One region of the Agrobacterium sp. DE0009 genome, then DNA from elsewhere that is predicted to be linked to it. Evidence: predicted binding sites of a transcription regulator. Region 1 holds the regulator's gene; each other region holds the start of a gene.

Region 1 (5,814 bases):
GCCCTTCGGTCTGATCGCCATGCTGCTGATGCCGTTCGGGCTCGACGCGCCATTTCTGAAGGTCATGGGCTATGGCATGGCGATGGTCATCGAGGTCGCGGACGAAGTTGCGTCCTGGGGCGGAAGCGCAGCGACCGGACGCCCGCATGGCTGGTTCATCGGTATCGCCTCGGCCGGCTTTCTGCTGCTCACCCTGTTGCGCACCCGCCTGGCGCTCTTGGGCATCCCGCCTCTGCTGCTTGCCTTCGGGCTCTCGGCAACGACATTTCAACGCGATCTGCCGGATCTCCTCGTTCATGAAGATGGCTCGCTGGTGGCGCTTCTTGCCGATGAGAAGGTTTACACCACGAGAACCCGACCCCATGGCTTTATTTATGACCAGTGGCAGAGGGCGCTGCTGCTTGCCAAGACACCGCAGGCGCCGGTTATTCTGCAGCGGGACCGGCCAGAGACGTTTACCAAAAAAGCAAAGCTGTCGCAGGAGGAGTTGCGAGCCGCCGCACGCGAGATGGCGGTTGCGCTGAAAGCGGGAACGCCGGGCGTTTTCACCTGCAAGCGGGGTCGCTGGTGCGTGGCGCAGGCACAGAGCGGCGAATGGATCATCGTGCTGGAGGAAGGGCGTCTGGCTGGAAAGGCATGTGACATCGCCGACGTCGTCATTGTTTCCCAGAGAACCTCGTTTTCACAGTGCCGCTCAGGCGCGCTGCTTCTCAATCGAGACATCTTGCGGCGCATTGGTTCAGTGGAGATCAACTTCGCGTCAGCCAATCAGCCGGGCGTCGTGGAAAAACTGCGCGCTTCGACCGCAGGCATGAACCGGTCTTGGAGCGAACATCGGTATTACGATTGGAAATCTGGTCGCTACGAGCATGAGCTACCGGAAACGATCACGCGTCTGCTGGCGGCGTCGCAATGATTGCCGCCGGCAAATCGTCTCAAGCCTTCGCGCGCAGATCCGCAGTCAACTGACCGATGCTGGCGATTTCGTCTTCATGCGCTGGGTCCCGCCACATTTCTTTCAGGCCTGCCTCATACCATTCGCGCATGGCGGGCAGGGCGAGCAGGCGATCGCAATAGGCCTTTGCTGCGGGGGATAGATCCGCACCATAAGTCTGGAAACGGAATGCCACGGGGCAGAAGAAGGCATCCACTGCCGTGAACTTCTGGCCGGCGAGATAAGGACCACCGAAGGTCGAAAGGCCTTCGCTCCACAAAACATCGATACGCTTGATATCAGCTGCCAGCCCGGCATCACCACGCTTTGGCGTGACACGAATGCCGACCGACATGGGGTAGAGATTGCGCAGCGACGAAAATCCCGCATGCATTTCGCTTGCCGCCGAACGCGACCAGGCTCTGGCCTGCTTGTCGCTTGCCCAGACCCCTTGATGACGCTCGGCGAGATATTCCGCGATCGCCAGCGATTCCCAGACCGTCACACCCTCATCGACGAGGCAGGGGACCTTGCCGGTGGGAGAAAAGGTGGAAAATGAGACGCCTTCGCCAAAGGGAACGAGTTTCTCTTCAAAGGCAATACCGAGCGTGCGCATCAACACCCATGGCCGCAGCGACCAGGAGGAGTAGTTCTTGTTTGCGATATAAAGATCATACATGGCGTGTCTCCTGACTGTGTCGCAGTTTTATACCAGCGACGTTGCGGCGAATATCGCAAAGAATCCATCGCACTCATAAAGCCCGTTGATGGGTGAACGACATCCAGGCCGAATTCGTGTCAAACCCGCCTTGACCCTTTCAAAAGCACCTTCATGCCTTCAAAAGAAAAAAGCGCATCAATCCACCGGAATGACGCGCCATTCATCTTGAAGGCTAGATATGTCTTGCCAATCGATCCGGTTTTATCCAGACCGACGGCGGCATCAATGATAGCGCCGGATAAGCCCCACCAGCTTGCCCTGAATTTTCACCCGATCAGGCCCAAAAATGCGGGTCTCGTAGGCCGGGTTCGCCGCTTCCAGCGCGATGGATGCACCCTTGCGGCGGAACCGCTTCAGCGTGGCTTCTTCATCATCCACCAGCGCCACAACGATATCGCCCGGATTGGCCGTATTTCCATTGCGGATGATGACCGTATCGCCATCGAAGATGCCGGCCTCGATCATCGAATCGCCCTTGACCTCAAGCGCGTAATGTTCGCCTGAGCCTAGCATGTCCACTGGAACGGCCACGTCATGCGTATTGTTCTGAATGGCCGAGATCGGCACACCGGCAGCGATCCGGCCCATGACAGGTACGGTCGCCGCACCTGCAATGTCATTTGCGGGTGCCTTGGGAGCAGGGGGCGGCTCCGGCGTTTTCGGTTTGCCGAGACTGCCTTCGATAACGCTCGGTGAGAAGCCGCGCTGCGGCCTTGCGCCCGGCGTATAGGCCTCCGGAAGCTTGATGACTTCGAGCGCTCGAGCCCTGTTGGGTAGCCGGCGAATAAACCCGCGCTCTTCGAGCGCCGTGATCAGCCGGTGGATGCCGGATTTGGAAGCAAGATCGAGTGCATCCTTCATTTCATCGAAGGAGGGCGGCACGCCGGACTCTTTCATTCGCTCATGAATGAAGAGAAGCAATTCCTGCTGTTTGCGCGTGAGCATGAGGAAAACACCCTTGAGAATCGTCGTTGGAGTCGCGAAACAAATACAGAACGAACACTATATGTTCCATATGTGTTCCGCAATCCCCTAAAATCTGGTTAAGCTTCGCTCGGATTTACATTTTGCAAATTGGAGGTAACCAAAGCTCCAGAAGTCGTTCCCAGGCGGGGCCCCGACGCGTCCCATTTGTTCCGCGTTTCAGGTCAGGGTGTAGATCGGGCTGTGCTATCGCGCGAAAACGACCGTCTTGTTCTTATTGAGAAGCACCCGGTCCTCAAGGTGCCATGAAACCGCCCGGGCCAGCACGCGTCGCTCGATGTCGCGTCCCTTGCGGACCAGCTCATCCGGTGTATCGGCATGGCTGACCGGCTCGACGTCCTGGCAGATGATCGGCCCTTCATCGAGATCGCGGGTGACGTAATGGGCCGTTGCACCGATCATTTTGACGCCCCTCTCATGGGCTTGGTGATAGGGCTTTGCGCCCTTGAAACCCGGCAGGAAGGAGTGGTGAATGTTGATGCAGCGCCCGGATAAGTATTCGGAGAAGTTGTCCGACAGGATCTGCATGTAGCGGGCAAGAACGACGAGGTCGGTGCCCGTTTCTTCGATGATGTCCTTGATGCGCGTTTCCTGTTCGGCCTTGTTGTCTTTTGTCACCGGCAGGTGATGGTACTTTATCCCGCCCATCAGCGTGAGGTTCAGGGCCTCGCGGGGGTGGTTGCCGACGATGCCGACGATCTCGGCATTCAATTCGCCGATGCGGTGGCGATAGAGAAGATCGCCGAGGCAGTGGTCGAAGCGGGAAACGAGCAGCAGCAGCTTGCGCGGCGCACCTGCTGGACGCAGCGTGGCGTCGAGAGCGAAGCGATCGATCTCCTCGGCAAGTCCATTGCGAAAGCCTGCCTCGTCGCCGGCCATGGAGAAGGCGACACGCATGAAAAACATGCCCGTTTCATGGTCGTCGAATTGTTGAGCTTCATAAATATCGCCGCCATGCTGTGCGATGCGGCCCGAGACCGCAGCGACGATTCCGCTTCTGTTGGGGCAGCGCAGCGTCAGGACGTAATTCATCTAAAGCCTCCTGGAAGATGGAGTTGCGGTTGGACTGCTGTCATAGCGGCGCCCACGCGGAGCCACGCCCCGTTTCCACGGGGCCGAGCGTCAGCACGAAGCGGTCGCGGATGTCACTGGATGGCGTGTTCGCCCGGCCCGAGATAACTCGCCATCAGAGCGGGATCGACGGCGAGTTCGGAAGCTGGGCCTGAGCGGCGCACTTCACCAAGTTCGACGAGATAAGCTTCGTCGGCAATTTCGAGCGCGGCGCGGGCATTCTGCTCGACCAACAGGATGGAGACACCGGTTTGACGCAGGTCGGCGACGATACGCAGGATTTCGGCGACAATCAGCGGTGCAAGTCCAAGGCTCGGCTCATCGAGAAGCAGCAGTCTCGGCCGGCTCATCAACGCCCGCGCGAGCGCCAGCATCTGCCTTTCGCCGCCGGACAGTGTTCCGGCGAGCTGCTTGCGGCGTTCGCGAAGGCGCGGGAAGAGTGTGTAAACAGCATCGCGTGTCTCGTCGCGCTCCTGACGGGAACGCAGGAAACCGCCAAGTTCGATATTGTCCTCAACCGTCATCGAGCCGAATAATTCTCGCCTTTCCGGCACGAGGCAAAGGCCGGCGGCAACGCGGCCCTCGATTGTCTCGGGCACCGGCGCGCCGTCGTAAAGAATGGTCCCGCGCGAAGGCACGACACCCATGATGGCGTTCAGCAGCGTGGTTTTGCCCGCTCCGTTCGCCCCGATGACCGTGACGATGCTGCCCGATGTCATGGATAGCGAGATGCCATGCACCACTTCCGCCCGGCCATAGGCAACGTGGATGTCTTTGATGTCGAGTAGATGTCCGCTCACGCTGCCCCCCCAAGATAAGCCGCGATCACGGCCGGATGTTGCCGGATTTCAGCCGGCTTGCCTTCGGCGATCAGGGTACCGAAATCGAGCACGACGATGTGGTCGACCAGCCCCATGACGAAACCCATGTCATGTTCGACAAGCAGGACGCTGACGCCCTCGGTCCGCAGTTTTTTCAGCAGCGTCGCGAGCTCCTGCTTTTCCCCGTGGCGCAGACCGGCCGCCGGTTCGTCGAGCAGCAGCAGGGTTGGGTTGAGGCAAAGCGCGCGGGCGATTTCCAGAATTCGGATCTGCCCGAGAGCGAGGTCGCCGGCGGGGCGGTCGCGATGGGCACCGAGACCGACGCGATCGAGCTGATGCGCGGCTTCCGCAAGCAGAGCTTGCTCCTGTTGTCGCTCCAATCGCAAGAAGCTTCGGAAGACGCCGGCATTGCCGCGCAGATGCGCGCCGAGAGCGACGTTTTCGAGGACCGACATGGTCGGAAGGACCTTGGCGTGCTGAAAGGTTCTGGCGATGCCGCGTTTGGCGATGAGCCGCGGATTGAGGCCCGAAAGCGTCTGTCCCTGATAGGTGACGTCACCGCCCGAAAGGTCGAGGATTCCGGTGATGAGATTGAAAGTCGTGCTCTTGCCGGCGCCGTTCGGACCGATCAGGCCGACGATCTGCCCGGCCTTGATGTCAAAGCTGACATCGTTGACCGCCGTCAGCCCGCCGAATGTCTTGCGCACCCGATCGACCCGGACCAGCGGACTGCCGGTTGCAGGCATGTCCCGCATTTCGAGACCGGGGCCTGCCCGGCGGATGGCGCGAGGCGGCCGGGCCGGCAGGTATTTTTCCAGAAGCGGCCAGAGACCGTCGCGCGAGAGCTGCAGGATCAGCACGAGCAGCACGCCAAACACGATCATTTCTACATTCACCGAGGTGCCGACAAGGCCGGGCAGGACCCGTTGCAGCACCTCTTTCAGCACCAGCACCACGGCTGCGCCGAAGATGGCGCCGACGACCCGTCCCGAACCGCCGACGACGGCCATCAGCATATAGGTGATGCCCATGTCGAGCCCGAAAGGCGTCGGGTTGATCGAGCGCTGCATATGGGCGTAAAGCCAGCCTGACAGCGCTGCTACAACGGCTGCGAAGACGAAAACGGTCAGTTTGGCCTGCTCGATATTCACGCCGAAGGCCTCCGCTGCCTGCGAGCCGCCACGCAGGGCGCGAATGCCGCGCCCGACACGGCTGTCGAGCAGGTTCTGCGCGCCGATCGCCACGGCAATGACGAATATCCAGATCACGTAATAGACCGAGCT
Region 2 (5,814 bases), 110 kb from region 1:
GCCACGGCCGATCTGATTGGCGTGCCGCTGCAGATCATCGTCGGCCCGCGTTCGGTCGCGAATGGCGAAGTCGAAGTGAAGGATCGCAAGACCGGCGAGCGGGAAACCGTCACCGTCGAGGCGGCAATGAACAGGGTGCTGGCCTGAGCGCAAGCGCTAGCCGGAGCGGACCAGTTGATGGTCGCTCCGCTTTTGCATCGCCGATGCCAAGGAAATACAGGGCGGGTTTTGGAAAAGCCGGCCTTGCAGTTTGAAATCAGGGAGACGACATGGCACAAGCCGAGGCTGAAAAGGGTGCGGCTGTTTCCGCCGGGGTAAAGACCGCCCGGCCGTTTTCCGCTTTTGAACGGATGGTGGCCTGGCGCTACCTGCGGTCACGGCGCAAGGAAGCCTTCATTTCCGTCATTGCCGGTTTCTCCTTTGTCGGCATTATGCTGGGCGTAGCGACGCTCATCATCGTCATGGCCGTCATGAACGGTTTCCGCACGGAGCTGATCTCCCGCATTCTCGGCATCAACGGCCACATGATCGTGCAGCCGATCGATCAGCCTTTCAATAATTATGACGAGTTGGCGAAGAAGTTCGCCGCCGTTCCCGGCGTCACCATGGCCTTGCCGCTGGTGGAGGGACAGACGCTCGCCTCCGGCCGCGGCGGTGCGGGCTCCGGCGCTCTGGTCCGCGGTGTGCGCCAGGAGGATATCGACAAGGTCAAGGAGGTCGCCACCAACATCAAGACCGGCGATCTCGTTGGCTTCATGGCAGGTGACGGCGTCCTCGTCGGTTCCAGGCTTGCATCGCAATTGGGTGTCACGGCTGGCGACGATATCACCCTCATATCACCGGAAGGTGACGTGACCCCGATGGGGGTTAATCCGCGCGTCAAATCCTACAAGATCTCCGGTGTCTTCGAGATCGGCATGTCCGAATACGACGCCTCGATGATCTATATGCCGCTCTCGGAGGCGCAGCTTTATTTCAACGCTGACGGAGTCGTGCAGTCCATCGAGCTCTATGTCAGCCGCCCGGATGACGTTGACGGCATCCGCCCGCTGGTGGAACAGGCGGCTGAAAGGCAGGTCTACATCACCGACTGGCGGCAGCGGAACCAGACCTTTTTCTCCGCCCTGCAGGTGGAGCGGAACGTGATGTTCATGATCCTGACGCTCATCGTCCTGGTCGCGGCGCTCAACATCATTTCCGGCCTGATCATGCTGGTAAAGGACAAGGGCAGTGATGTCGCCATTCTACGCACCATGGGCGCAAGCTCAGGTGCCGTGATGCGCATCTTTTTCATGACAGGAGCGGCGATCGGCACGGTCGGTACCTTCGCTGGCGTGGCGCTTGGTGTCCTCGTGTGTCTCAATGTCGAATCCATCCGGCAGTTCTTCTCCTGGATTTCGGGCACGGTGCTGTTTGATCCGCAGCTCTATTTCCTCAGCCAGCTTCCGGCCGAAATGGATATTAGTGAGACCATCACGGTCGTCATCATGGCTCTGACGCTCTCTTTCCTGGCAACGATCTTCCCGGCCTGGCGTGCTTCCAAGCTCGATCCGGTTCAGGCCCTGCGTTACGAATAAGGACCGCTTCGCAATATGGCAAAAAAAACAGTGCTGCGGCTTACCGGTGTCGAAAGAACCTATGGTCAGGGCGAGACATCGCTTTCCATCCTGCGCAAGGCGGATTTCCAGTTAAAGAGCGGTGAGATGGTGGCGTTGGTCGCCCCCTCCGGCACCGGAAAATCGACTTTGCTGCATCTCGCCGGGCTTCTCGAACATCCAGACGCCGGCGAAGTTTATATCAACGACGCGCCGTGTAACGGCCTGCCGGATGAGACGCGCACGGCGATCCGCCGCAGTGACATCGGCTTCGTTTATCAGTTCCACCATCTCCTGCCAGAGTTTTCAGCAGTTGAGAACGTGATGATGCCGCAGCTCATTGCTGGCCTCACGCAGGCAGAGGCCCGCAAGCGCGCGAGTGCGTTGCTGGATTACATGCGGGTAGGACACCGCGGAGAACACCGGCCGGCCGAGCTTTCCGGCGGTGAACAGCAGCGTGTCGCCATTGCCCGCGCGGTCGCCAACGCGCCCCTCCTGCTTCTGGCTGATGAACCGACCGGCAATCTCGATCCGGAAACGGCATCCTATGTCTTCGACGCGCTGGAGGCGCTGGTGCGACAGTCGGGCCTCGCCGCACTCATCGCCACCCATAATCACGAGCTTGCCGGCCGTATGGACCGGCGTGTGACGCTCGCCGAAGGAAAGATCGTCGACTTCTGACCCTGACCGGCAGGGCAGCATCTGTCTCTCAGCATTCCGAACGCAATGGCGGACCGTCATCTGGGCGCCGAGACAATGCCATAGCAAACCGCTGGGTTGCTGGCCTGGGTGATGTCGGCGTCGCGATGCAAGGATAAGCGTCCTTACTACATGATTTTTTTTGAACCCGGAGGTTTTGCCCCCTCCGGGTTTTTTGCTTTGGAGTCAGCGACTTGTTTGGCTGCTCGCGGGAACCCGCGGCGATTCTCCTGCATTGGCAAGAGGAACATCGACAGAACCCTGTTGACAAACGAACAGAATGAGAACAAAGTTAGAACATAACGAGTAAGGAGAGACCAATGACTGATTTCATCCGTGACGTTGCCGCTTTCACCTCCATCGCTGTCTTCGTTGCCAGCTTTTCGGTGATCCTCACCGCCCTGTGAAGAAGACACCGGCGCAGAAGCCTGTATGGACACCGCAAGGCGGTGGACATTGAGCGCCGGAAATCGGAAAATCGCCCCCGTGATTCAGAATGACAGGATGATGATATGGGCGATATGGTTGTGCATGGAGAGAGCTCTGGCGACACCGTGAACACTCCCGGTTTCGTCCACCTTCGGGTGCACTCCGCTTATTCCCTTCTTGAGGGGGCTTTGCCGCTCAAGAAAATAATGGCCAAGGCCGTCGCAGACGGTCAACCGGCCATTGCCATCACTGATACCAATAACCTTTTTGTGGCGCTGGAATTTTCCGAAAAGGCCCGCGACGAGGGATTGCAGCCGATCATTGGCTGCCAGCTGTCCATCGACATGCAGGATGCGGCGGATGACCGCCGCAGCCATAATAGCCATCTGCAGAAACTTCCCGCTATCGTCCTCCTCGCCGCCAATGCGGAAGGATACGAGCGTCTGGTCGATCTCGTCAGTCGCGCTTATCTCGACGGCGAGGGCAGTGGTCACGCCGTGCATATAACCCGCGCGTGGCTGGAAGGAGCTTCCAATGCGGGGCTCATTGCACTGACCGGCGCATCCGGCGGGCCAGTTGATATGGCACTGAAGGACGGCCACGCCGCGCAGGCCAGAGAGAGGCTTCTGGCGCTGAAGTCACTCTTCGGTGACGGCCTCTATATCGAGTTGCAGCGCCAGTCGGGTTACGATCGTTCGCACGAGCGGCGCATGATCGGCCTTGCCTATGAGCACGATATTCCGCTGGTTGCGACCAACGAAGCCTTCTTTCCGTCGAAGGCCGATTATGAGGCGCATGATGCGCTGATGGCCGTCGCGCACAATGCTATCGTCTCGGACGACAGCCGCTTCCGGCTGACGCCTGATCACTACCTCAAGAGCCGTGCGGAGATGACGGCGCTGTTTGCCGATCTCCCCGAGGCGCTCGACAACACCGTCGAGATCGCGCTGCGCTGCTCTTACGTACTGAAAAAACGTGGGCCCATCCTGCCGCGTTTCACCGGCGCCAGCGATGATCCGGAGGCGGCCGAGCGCGCCGAGACCGAGGAACTGCGCCGTCAGGCCGTGGAGGGGTTGAATCAGCGCCTTTCTGCCCTCGGCATGGCGCCCGGTTACACGGAACAGGAGTATCGCGACCGCCTCGATTTCGAACTCGGCGTCATCTCGCGCATGAAGTTCCCGGGTTACTTCCTCATCGTTGCAGACTTCATCAAATGGGCGAAACAGCACGATATTCCGGTTGGGCCGGGCCGTGGTTCGGGTGCGGGTTCGCTTGTCGCTTATGCGCTGACGATCACCGACGTCGACCCGTTGCGGTTCTCGCTACTCTTCGAGCGCTTCCTCAATCCCGAACGCGTATCGATGCCCGACTTTGATATCGACTTCTGTCAGGATCGCCGCGAAGAGGTCATACGCTACGTGCAGGCAAAATATGGCCGTGAGCAAGTGGCGCAGATCATCACGTTCGGTTCGCTGCAGGCTCGCGCTGCGCTACGCGATGTCGGCCGCGTGCTGGAAATGCCCTATGGGCAGGTGGACAAGATCTGCAAGCTCGTGCCCAACAATCCGGCCAACCCGACGCCGCTGTCCAAAGCGATTGAGGAAGAGCCACGCCTGCAGGAAGAGGCGGACAAGGAACCGGTGGTCGCCCGCTTGCTGGATATCGCCCAGAAGATCGAAGGGCTTTACCGGCACGCCTCCACCCATGCCGCCGGTATCGTCATTGGTGACCGCCCGCTGTCGAAGCTTGTACCAATGTATCGCGATCCGCGATCCGATATGCCGGTCACGCAGTTCAACATGAAGTGGGTGGAAAGCGCTGGCCTCGTCAAATTCGACTTTCTCGGCCTGAAGACGCTGACGGTCCTGAAAGTCGCCGTCGATTTCGTCGCCAAGCGCGGGATCAAGGTCGATCTTGCGGCAATCCCGCTTGAGGACGTCAAAACCTACGAGATGTTGTCGCGCGGCGAAACCATCGGCGTGTTCCAGGTGGAAAGCGCCGGCATGCGCAAGGCGCTGATCGGCATGCGGCCTGACTGCATCGAGGACATCATCGCGCTGGTGGCGCTCTATCGTCCGGGCCCGATGGAGAACATCCCGGTCTACAACGCGCGCAAGCACGGCGAGGAGGAGCTGGAATCAATCCACCCGACCATCGACCATCTGCTCAAGGAAACGCAGGGCGTTATCGTCTATCAGGAACAGGTGATGCAGATCGCCCAGGTTCTGTCGGGTTATTCGCTTGGGGAAGCCGATCTTCTGCGCCGCGCCATGGGCAAGAAGATCAAGGAGGAAATGGACAAGCAGCGCGAGCGCTTCGTGGACGGTGCGATCAAGAACGGCGTTTCGAAGCCGCAGGCCGACACGATCTTCGATCTTCTCGCGAAATTCGCCAATTACGGCTTCAACAAGAGCCATGCCGCGGCCTACGCCATCGTCTCCTACCAGACCGCCTACATGAAGGCGCATTACCCGGTGGAGTTCCTGGCGGCCTCTATGACGCTCGACATGGCCAACACGGAAAAGCTCAACGATTTCCGTCAGGACGCGGGGCGTCTCGGCATCGAGATCGTCGCACCGTCGGTGCAGACCTCTTTCCGTCAATTCGAGACGGGTGAGAACCGCATCTATTATTCGCTTGCGGCCATCAAGGGTGTGGGCGAGGGCGCGGTAGAGCACATCGTCCAGGTCCGCGGCGACAAGCCATTTACGAGCCTCGAGGATTTCTGCCTGCGCATCGATCCGAAGCAGATCAACCGGCGTGTACTGGAAAGCCTCATCAATGCCGGCGCTTTCGATTGTTTCGGCCGCGACCGTGCAGAATTGATCGGCGGGTTGGACCGGATCATCGGTTATGCGCAGATGGCGCAGAACAACCGCACCATTGGCCAGTCGGACATGTTCGGCTCCGGTGCCGGCAATGGGCCGGAAAAGCTGGTTCTGCCGGCTTTTCAGCCATGGCTCGCCTCGGAAAAGCTGCTGCGCGAATATCAGGTTCTCGGTTTTTACCTGACCGCCCATCCGCTCGATACTTACCGCCCGATTTTGGAGAAGTTGCGAGTGCAGAACTTCGCCGATTTTTCGGCCGCGGT
Region 3 (5,814 bases), 1.2 Mb from region 1:
TCCCCCGTGCAGATCGACCGCGCGGAGCGTGTGGCGCGCAGCATTTTCCCACTCGGCGGAAGGCTCGATGCTGAGCCATGGATGGGTGCGCGGCCATGCACACCGGACATGATGCCGATCATTGGCAAGGCGCCGCGTCACAAAACATTGTGGTTCGCATTCGGGCACGCCCATCATGGTCTTACCCTCGGGCCGATTACGGGCCGGGTCATAGCCGAAGCCATGCTGGGAGAGAAGCCGGTTATCGCGATCGATGCCTATCGCCCGGAGAGGTTCAATCCGTAAGAAGAGGAAACTGCTGGCCTTCCTGCAACAGGCCACGTAACATGTTCATATACAAAAGGGGAAAAAGGGCGAACGTCATCATGGTGGCGAGGTTTCTCATCTATCAGCAGCAGGACGATTTTCGTTAGCGAAACTCGCTGCGCATGAACGAGATGGAAACGGCTTGCTGGTGCATGATGGATGATATTGAAAACGCAAAGAAATTTTTCGCCGATAATCCCGATATCGAAATTCTCGAAGCTTTCGTCATAGATGCGAATGGCGTTCCGCGCGGCAAATGGATTCCGCGCGAAAGGGCAATCGACGTGCTCGAAAAGGGAATGGCCATCCCGCGCTCCGTCTACGCGCTGGATATCTGGGGCAGGGATGTGCACGCGGCCGGTCTGGCCGAGGGCACCGGGGATCCGGATGGGTTCTGTTTTCCGGTGCCCGGCACACTGTCGCGGGTGACATGGCTTGGCAGGCCGACCGCACAGGTTCTTCTAGCCATGAAAAACCCCGATGGAACCGGTTTTTATGGCGATCCGCGCCATGTTCTGTCGCAGGTTCTGAATGCCTATAACAAGGCCGGTCTAACGCCCGTTGTGGCGACAGAACTCGAATTTTACCTGATCGATCCCGTTCGTTCGGCGCTTGATCCGGTGCGCCCACCGCACAGCCGTGAGGGACGCTGGCACACCGGTCAGACACAGGTTCTGTCGATTTCCGAATTACAGGATTTCGAGGATGTCTTTCATGACATCGCCACCGCCTGCCGCGCACAGGGTGTGCTTGCTGATACCACGCTGCGGGAAAATGGTCCCGGGCAATATGAGATCAACCTCAACCATGTGCCGGATGCCCTGCAGGCCGCAGATTTCGCCGTCTTTCTCAAACGCATCGTCAAGGGCGTCGCACGACGGCACGATCTCGACGCAACTTTCATGGCGAAGCCCTATGGGCTCCAGGCTGGCAATGGAATGCATGTGCATTTCTCCGTTCTCGACAAGAGCGGCAGGAATATCTACTCCGGGGAAGAGGGACCATCGGACGCGCTGATGCATTCGGTCGGCGGTCTCCTGGAAAACATGGGGGAGAGCATGGCGATCTTCGCGCCCCATGCCAATTCCTATCGTCGCCTGACCCCCAGTGAACACGCACCGACCTACGCCTCTTGGGGCATCGATAATCGCTCGGCGGCCGTGCGCGTCATCGTTGCCAGCAAGGTCGCGACACGTATCGAACATCGGGTGGCCGGCGCCGATACCAATCCCTATCTGGTTCTTGCGATGATCCTCAGCGCGGCCCTCGCCGGCATGAAGGAGAAGCGCCAACCGGGTGGCGCGATTTCCGGCGACAGCCATGCGATCAACCACGAGCCGCTGCCTACCAACTGGGACTATGCGCTGCAGCGCTTCACGCGGTCGAGTTTTGCATATGCAACGCTCGGGCAGAAGTACCGCACGCTGTTCTCCGCCTGCAAACAGCAGGAGCTTTCCGAATTTTCCCTGCGTGTAACCGACGTCGAATATGACGCCTATATCAGGACGGTGTGAAATGGCTGAGGTAACCGATATTCCCAATCCCGGCCACACATCGTCGTGGTACGCGGCATCCGCCAATATCAAAACCGTGCGGCCGACGCTTGAGGGCGCGCTGGATGCGGATGTCTGCATCATCGGTGGCGGCTTCACCGGCATTTCAGCGGCGCTGGAACTGAGCGAGCGCGGTTACGCGGTCATCGTGCTGGAAGGTGTGCGGGTTGGCTTCGGCGCGTCGGGCCGCAATGGCGGGCAGATCGTCAATGGTTACAGCCGCGATCTCGAAACCATCGCCGGCCGCTACGGGCATGACAAGGCAGTAAAGCTCGGCGAAATGTCGCTGGAAGGCGGCGCCATCATCCGCAGCCGCGTCGCCAAATACGGGATCGACTGCGATCTCGTCGACGGCGGTATTTTCGCCGCCTTCACGCCGAAGCAGATCCGCGAAATGGAAGCCCATAAGGCCCACTGGGAAAAACACGGCCATGGCGGGCTCGAAATGGTCTCAAAGGCGGATGTCGGGAAATATGTGAAGACCGATCGTTATGCAGGCGGCATGATCGACCGCTTCGGTGGCCACATCCACCCTCTTAATCTTGTTCAGGGGGAAGCGGCGGCAGCCGAAAGCCTCGGTGCGCGCATATTCGAAAACGCGCGTGTCATTGCGGTGGAGCAGGGCGTCAATCCCATCGTGCGCACGGCAACGGGCAGCGTGAAGGCAAAATATGTCCTCGTCTGCGGCAATGCCTATCTCGGCACATTACTGCCGGAAATCGGCGAGCGAATGATGCCGGTCTCGAGCCAGGTCATGGCGACGGAGCCGCTCGATGCCGATCTGATCGAAGCCCTTCTTCCTGCCAATTATTGCGTCGAGGACGCTAATTACATTCTCGATTATTACCGCCGCACGTCTGACAACCGTCTGCTTTACGGCGGCGGCATCGGTTATGGCGGCAGCGACCCGGCCGACCTGACGGGTGTGATCCGGCCGAATATGCTGAAGACATTTCCGCAGCTGGAAAAGGCGAAGATCGACTTCGCCTGGAGCGGCAACTTCGCGCTGACCCTGACGCGCATTCCGCATATGGGCAGGCTCTCGCACAATATCTACTTCTCGCACGGCGACAGCGGTCACGGCGTCACCACGACCCATCTTCTGGGAAAGATATTGGGCGAAGCCGTTGCCGGCCACGCCGAGCGGTTCGATATCTGGAGTTCGCTGCCGAATTACCCGTTCCCGGGTGGAAAGACCTTCCGTGTCCCGCTCACCGTGCTCGGTGCCTGGTGGTACGGCTTAAGGGACAAGCTCGGCCTCTAGCGCATTCGAGTAAAGACGCGGCGTCGTTTACCTCACGCCATGTCTGCTGCTTCCGCAGCCCGGACAGTCCTAGAAGGTCACCGCCTTCAGTCCGGCAAGAGCATTTTTGGTGATCTCATCAGGTGTGGTGTCGATGCTGACGGTGACGACACCCGGTTCGCCGGTTGGCACTTCCAGCGTGGCAAGCTGTGTTTGAAGCAGCGAGAGTGGCATGAAATGGCCCTTGCGTTCGCCCATGCGCCGGCTGAGCAGCTCCAGGCTGCCGTCCAGATAAACGAAAGCAAGTGGACCGCCCGTGGCCTTGCGCAGATGGTCGCGGTAGATTTTCTTGAGCGCCGAGCAGGATACAACGACGCCACCGCTCGCGTTTCCCTTTTGCAACTCAGCACCGATCAGATCGAGCCAGGGCCAGCGGTCGTCGTCCGTCAGGGGAATGCCTTCCGACATTTTCTCGACATTGGATTTGGGGTGCAGCTTGTCGCCTTCAATGAAGGCAATGCCCAGCTTGTCTGCCAGCGCTTCCGCGACCGTGGACTTGCCCGACCCGCTCACTCCCATCACGACGATTGCCTGCGTCACGCCAACCTCTGATATTTCTGTTTCGACAGTGAGCCCCTAACATGTGCGGCAGGTCTCGTGAATACAAAAATGAGGGAGATTGCCTGCAGCCTCCTCCCAAATACTGCTCCGGGTCATCAAGTTCGTTCCGCTTTTGTTCTTTAAATTTTCCGGTGATGATGATAACGTCGAAACCTGGGCAAAACGCCCTGGAGTACCGCGGTGGGGTTCGATTTGGCAGACGCGAGGAATTTGGAGCAGCTATCCTTCGAGGGATGGGAGCCGGGGAAAGTACGGCGTTTTAATTCTCAATATACCACCAAGCTCTTGATCACCGTGAGACCGCCGGCAGCCCTGGCAGCACGGATTTTTGCCGATTCCTCGCACCACGCGGCGAAGCAAACGAAGCGCGAGGCTCATCCAGCAGCCGTTCTGCATATAACATTGCTTTGTGTTGGATGCTTTGAGGTTGTGCCGGAGGGGCTCGTTCATCGGCTGAAGAATACGCTCGGCGAGATCAAGGCCCGGCCCGTTCCGATAACATTCGATAAGAGCTCGCTGTTTGGCAATCGCGGCAGCCTCGCTTTGCACAGCAGCCATGAGATGCTGGAAATGCAGTCTTTATCGACGATGCTCCAACGTGCCCTTTGGCGGGCCAACCTGCCCTTTGTTGCGCCCTCCTCTTTTGCGCCCCATCTCGCGCTGATTACCGGATGTGGAAGAATTGAGCCGATGCCCGTCGAGAAACCATATAGTTGGCTTGCCGGAAGCTTCGAGCTTGTGTGCAGTCACGTGGGCGAACCGCAGCTTGAGTTACTCGCACGCTTCGCGCTTACCCCGAAAGCAGAGTGTTACGAGCGGCCTGAAAGCCAACTGCACTTACCAGGAAAAATAATCGGACACTCTAAACGGTCGATGCAGAGGGCATCGGCGCAATAACGGGTTAAAGGCTTACGAGCCAGGGGTATGCCAGGCTATGTTCACTTCGGTTGGTCCGACGATCGGTTTAATTGATGGGACATTGCAACAACGGCACAGCCTTCTTGTCCATTGGTCCACACTGAGCGCATCAACACCAAAAGGCGTCGATCGTGCAAGCGAGGCGATTTCGCCTCGCTGGAAGCAATGTGCAGCTTAGAGCTGGACCTTGTCAAATGCCTTGCCGTCGATGCCGAGGGCTTCGAGGTCGGCGCGGGCGGGCTTGCGATGTGCGCGAACTGCGGCCGAAACCGAAAGTGCTGCACCGAGAACGGCGAAAGTTTCACCGAAGAAGTGACGCGATGTCTTAGCAACCTGACGCATTTTTTCTCTCCATCTTTGATGCCCAGATAATGGGCATTCCGGCGTCGCTCTACAACGCCTGATGCAGCAGGGAAGCCATGCAGCTTTGCTCGCGCTCGTTTGGATATCAGTCAATTCATTTTTGCATGGCTCGAGAGCTTGAGCGGTATATTTGCGCAGGGCGTCGAGCCGGACGGGTTGAACGAGCCGGATAATTTGTTATGCCGGGATGCTGAGCGCGATGTAGAGGTGGATGGAATGACGGTCACGATTTACGGTATCAAGAACTGCGATACGATGAAAAAGGCCAGAAGCTGGCTTGAAGCCAATGGCGTCGACTATTCCTTTCATGACTACAAGGCCGCCGGCATCGACCGCGCTCATCTTGAGGCATGGTGCGATGCCGCAGGCTGGGAAACCGTCCTTAACCGGGCTGGCACGACGTTCAAAAAACTGGACGACGCGAAGAAGGCCGATCTTTCGCGGGAGAAAGCCATCGCATTGATGGTGGAGCAGCCCTCCATGATCAAGCGACCGGTGCTGGAGACGCGGGGCAAGATCACGGTCGGCTTCAAGCCGGACACTTATCAGGCCCTTTTTGCGTAAGCAGATTTAGCCATGTCGAAAACAACCCGCGCAACGCAAGTGTTGACGAAGGCCGGCATCGCCTTCACCACTGTCACCTATGACTACGACCCGACTGCCGATCGCATCGGTTTGCAGGCGGCGGCAGCGATTGGCGAGCCGCCCCATCTGGTGCTGAAGACGCTGATGGCTGAGCTCGATGGCAAGCCGGTCTGCGTTGTGGTTCCTTCGGATCGGGAAGTGAGCATGAAGAAGCTCGCGACCGCC

The links. The regulator LexA, encoded in region 1, represses DNA repair genes until DNA is damaged. The targets are predictions, from matches to a motif close to TGTTCNNNNTGTGTTCNG.
Region 2: a site for LexA is predicted at 2,577-2,594, ahead of dnaE (DNA polymerase III subunit alpha). Genes of this name have one in related genera too.
Region 3: a site for LexA is predicted at 3,826-3,843, ahead of FS804_RS08800 (2'-5' RNA ligase family protein). Genes of this name have one in related genera too.

Annotation. Positions count from the first base shown of each region.
Region 1 covers NZ_VEIU01000001.1:546,805-552,618, reverse strand. Annotated here, with positions in the region: gene FS804_RS02825 (ComEC/Rec2 family competence protein) at 1-916, shown strand, start outside; gene FS804_RS02820 (glutathione S-transferase family protein) at 936-1,613, opposite strand; gene lexA (transcriptional repressor LexA) at 1,878-2,600, opposite strand; gene purU (formyltetrahydrofolate deformylase) at 2,826-3,671, opposite strand; gene FS804_RS02805 (ABC transporter ATP-binding protein) at 3,785-4,510, opposite strand; gene FS804_RS02800 (ATP-binding cassette domain-containing protein) at 4,507-5,814, opposite strand, start outside.
Region 2 covers NZ_VEIU01000001.1:656,506-662,319, reverse strand. Annotated here, with positions in the region: gene proS (proline--tRNA ligase) at 1-147, shown strand, start outside; gene FS804_RS03345 (lipoprotein-releasing ABC transporter permease subunit) at 270-1,577, shown strand; gene FS804_RS03340 (ABC transporter ATP-binding protein) at 1,593-2,276, shown strand; gene dnaE (DNA polymerase III subunit alpha) at 2,807-5,814, shown strand, end outside.
Region 3 covers NZ_VEIU01000001.1:1,736,648-1,742,461, reverse strand. Annotated here, with positions in the region: gene FS804_RS08820 (FAD-binding oxidoreductase) at 1-285, shown strand, start outside; gene FS804_RS08815 (glutamine synthetase family protein) at 459-1,820, shown strand; gene FS804_RS08810 (FAD-binding oxidoreductase) at 1,822-3,123, shown strand; gene FS804_RS08805 (gluconokinase) at 3,193-3,681, opposite strand; gene FS804_RS08800 (2'-5' RNA ligase family protein) at 3,904-4,620, shown strand; gene FS804_RS24930 (hypothetical protein) at 4,816-4,983, opposite strand; gene FS804_RS08790 (ArsC family reductase) at 5,221-5,568, shown strand; gene ybaK (Cys-tRNA(Pro) deacylase) at 5,581-5,814, shown strand, end outside.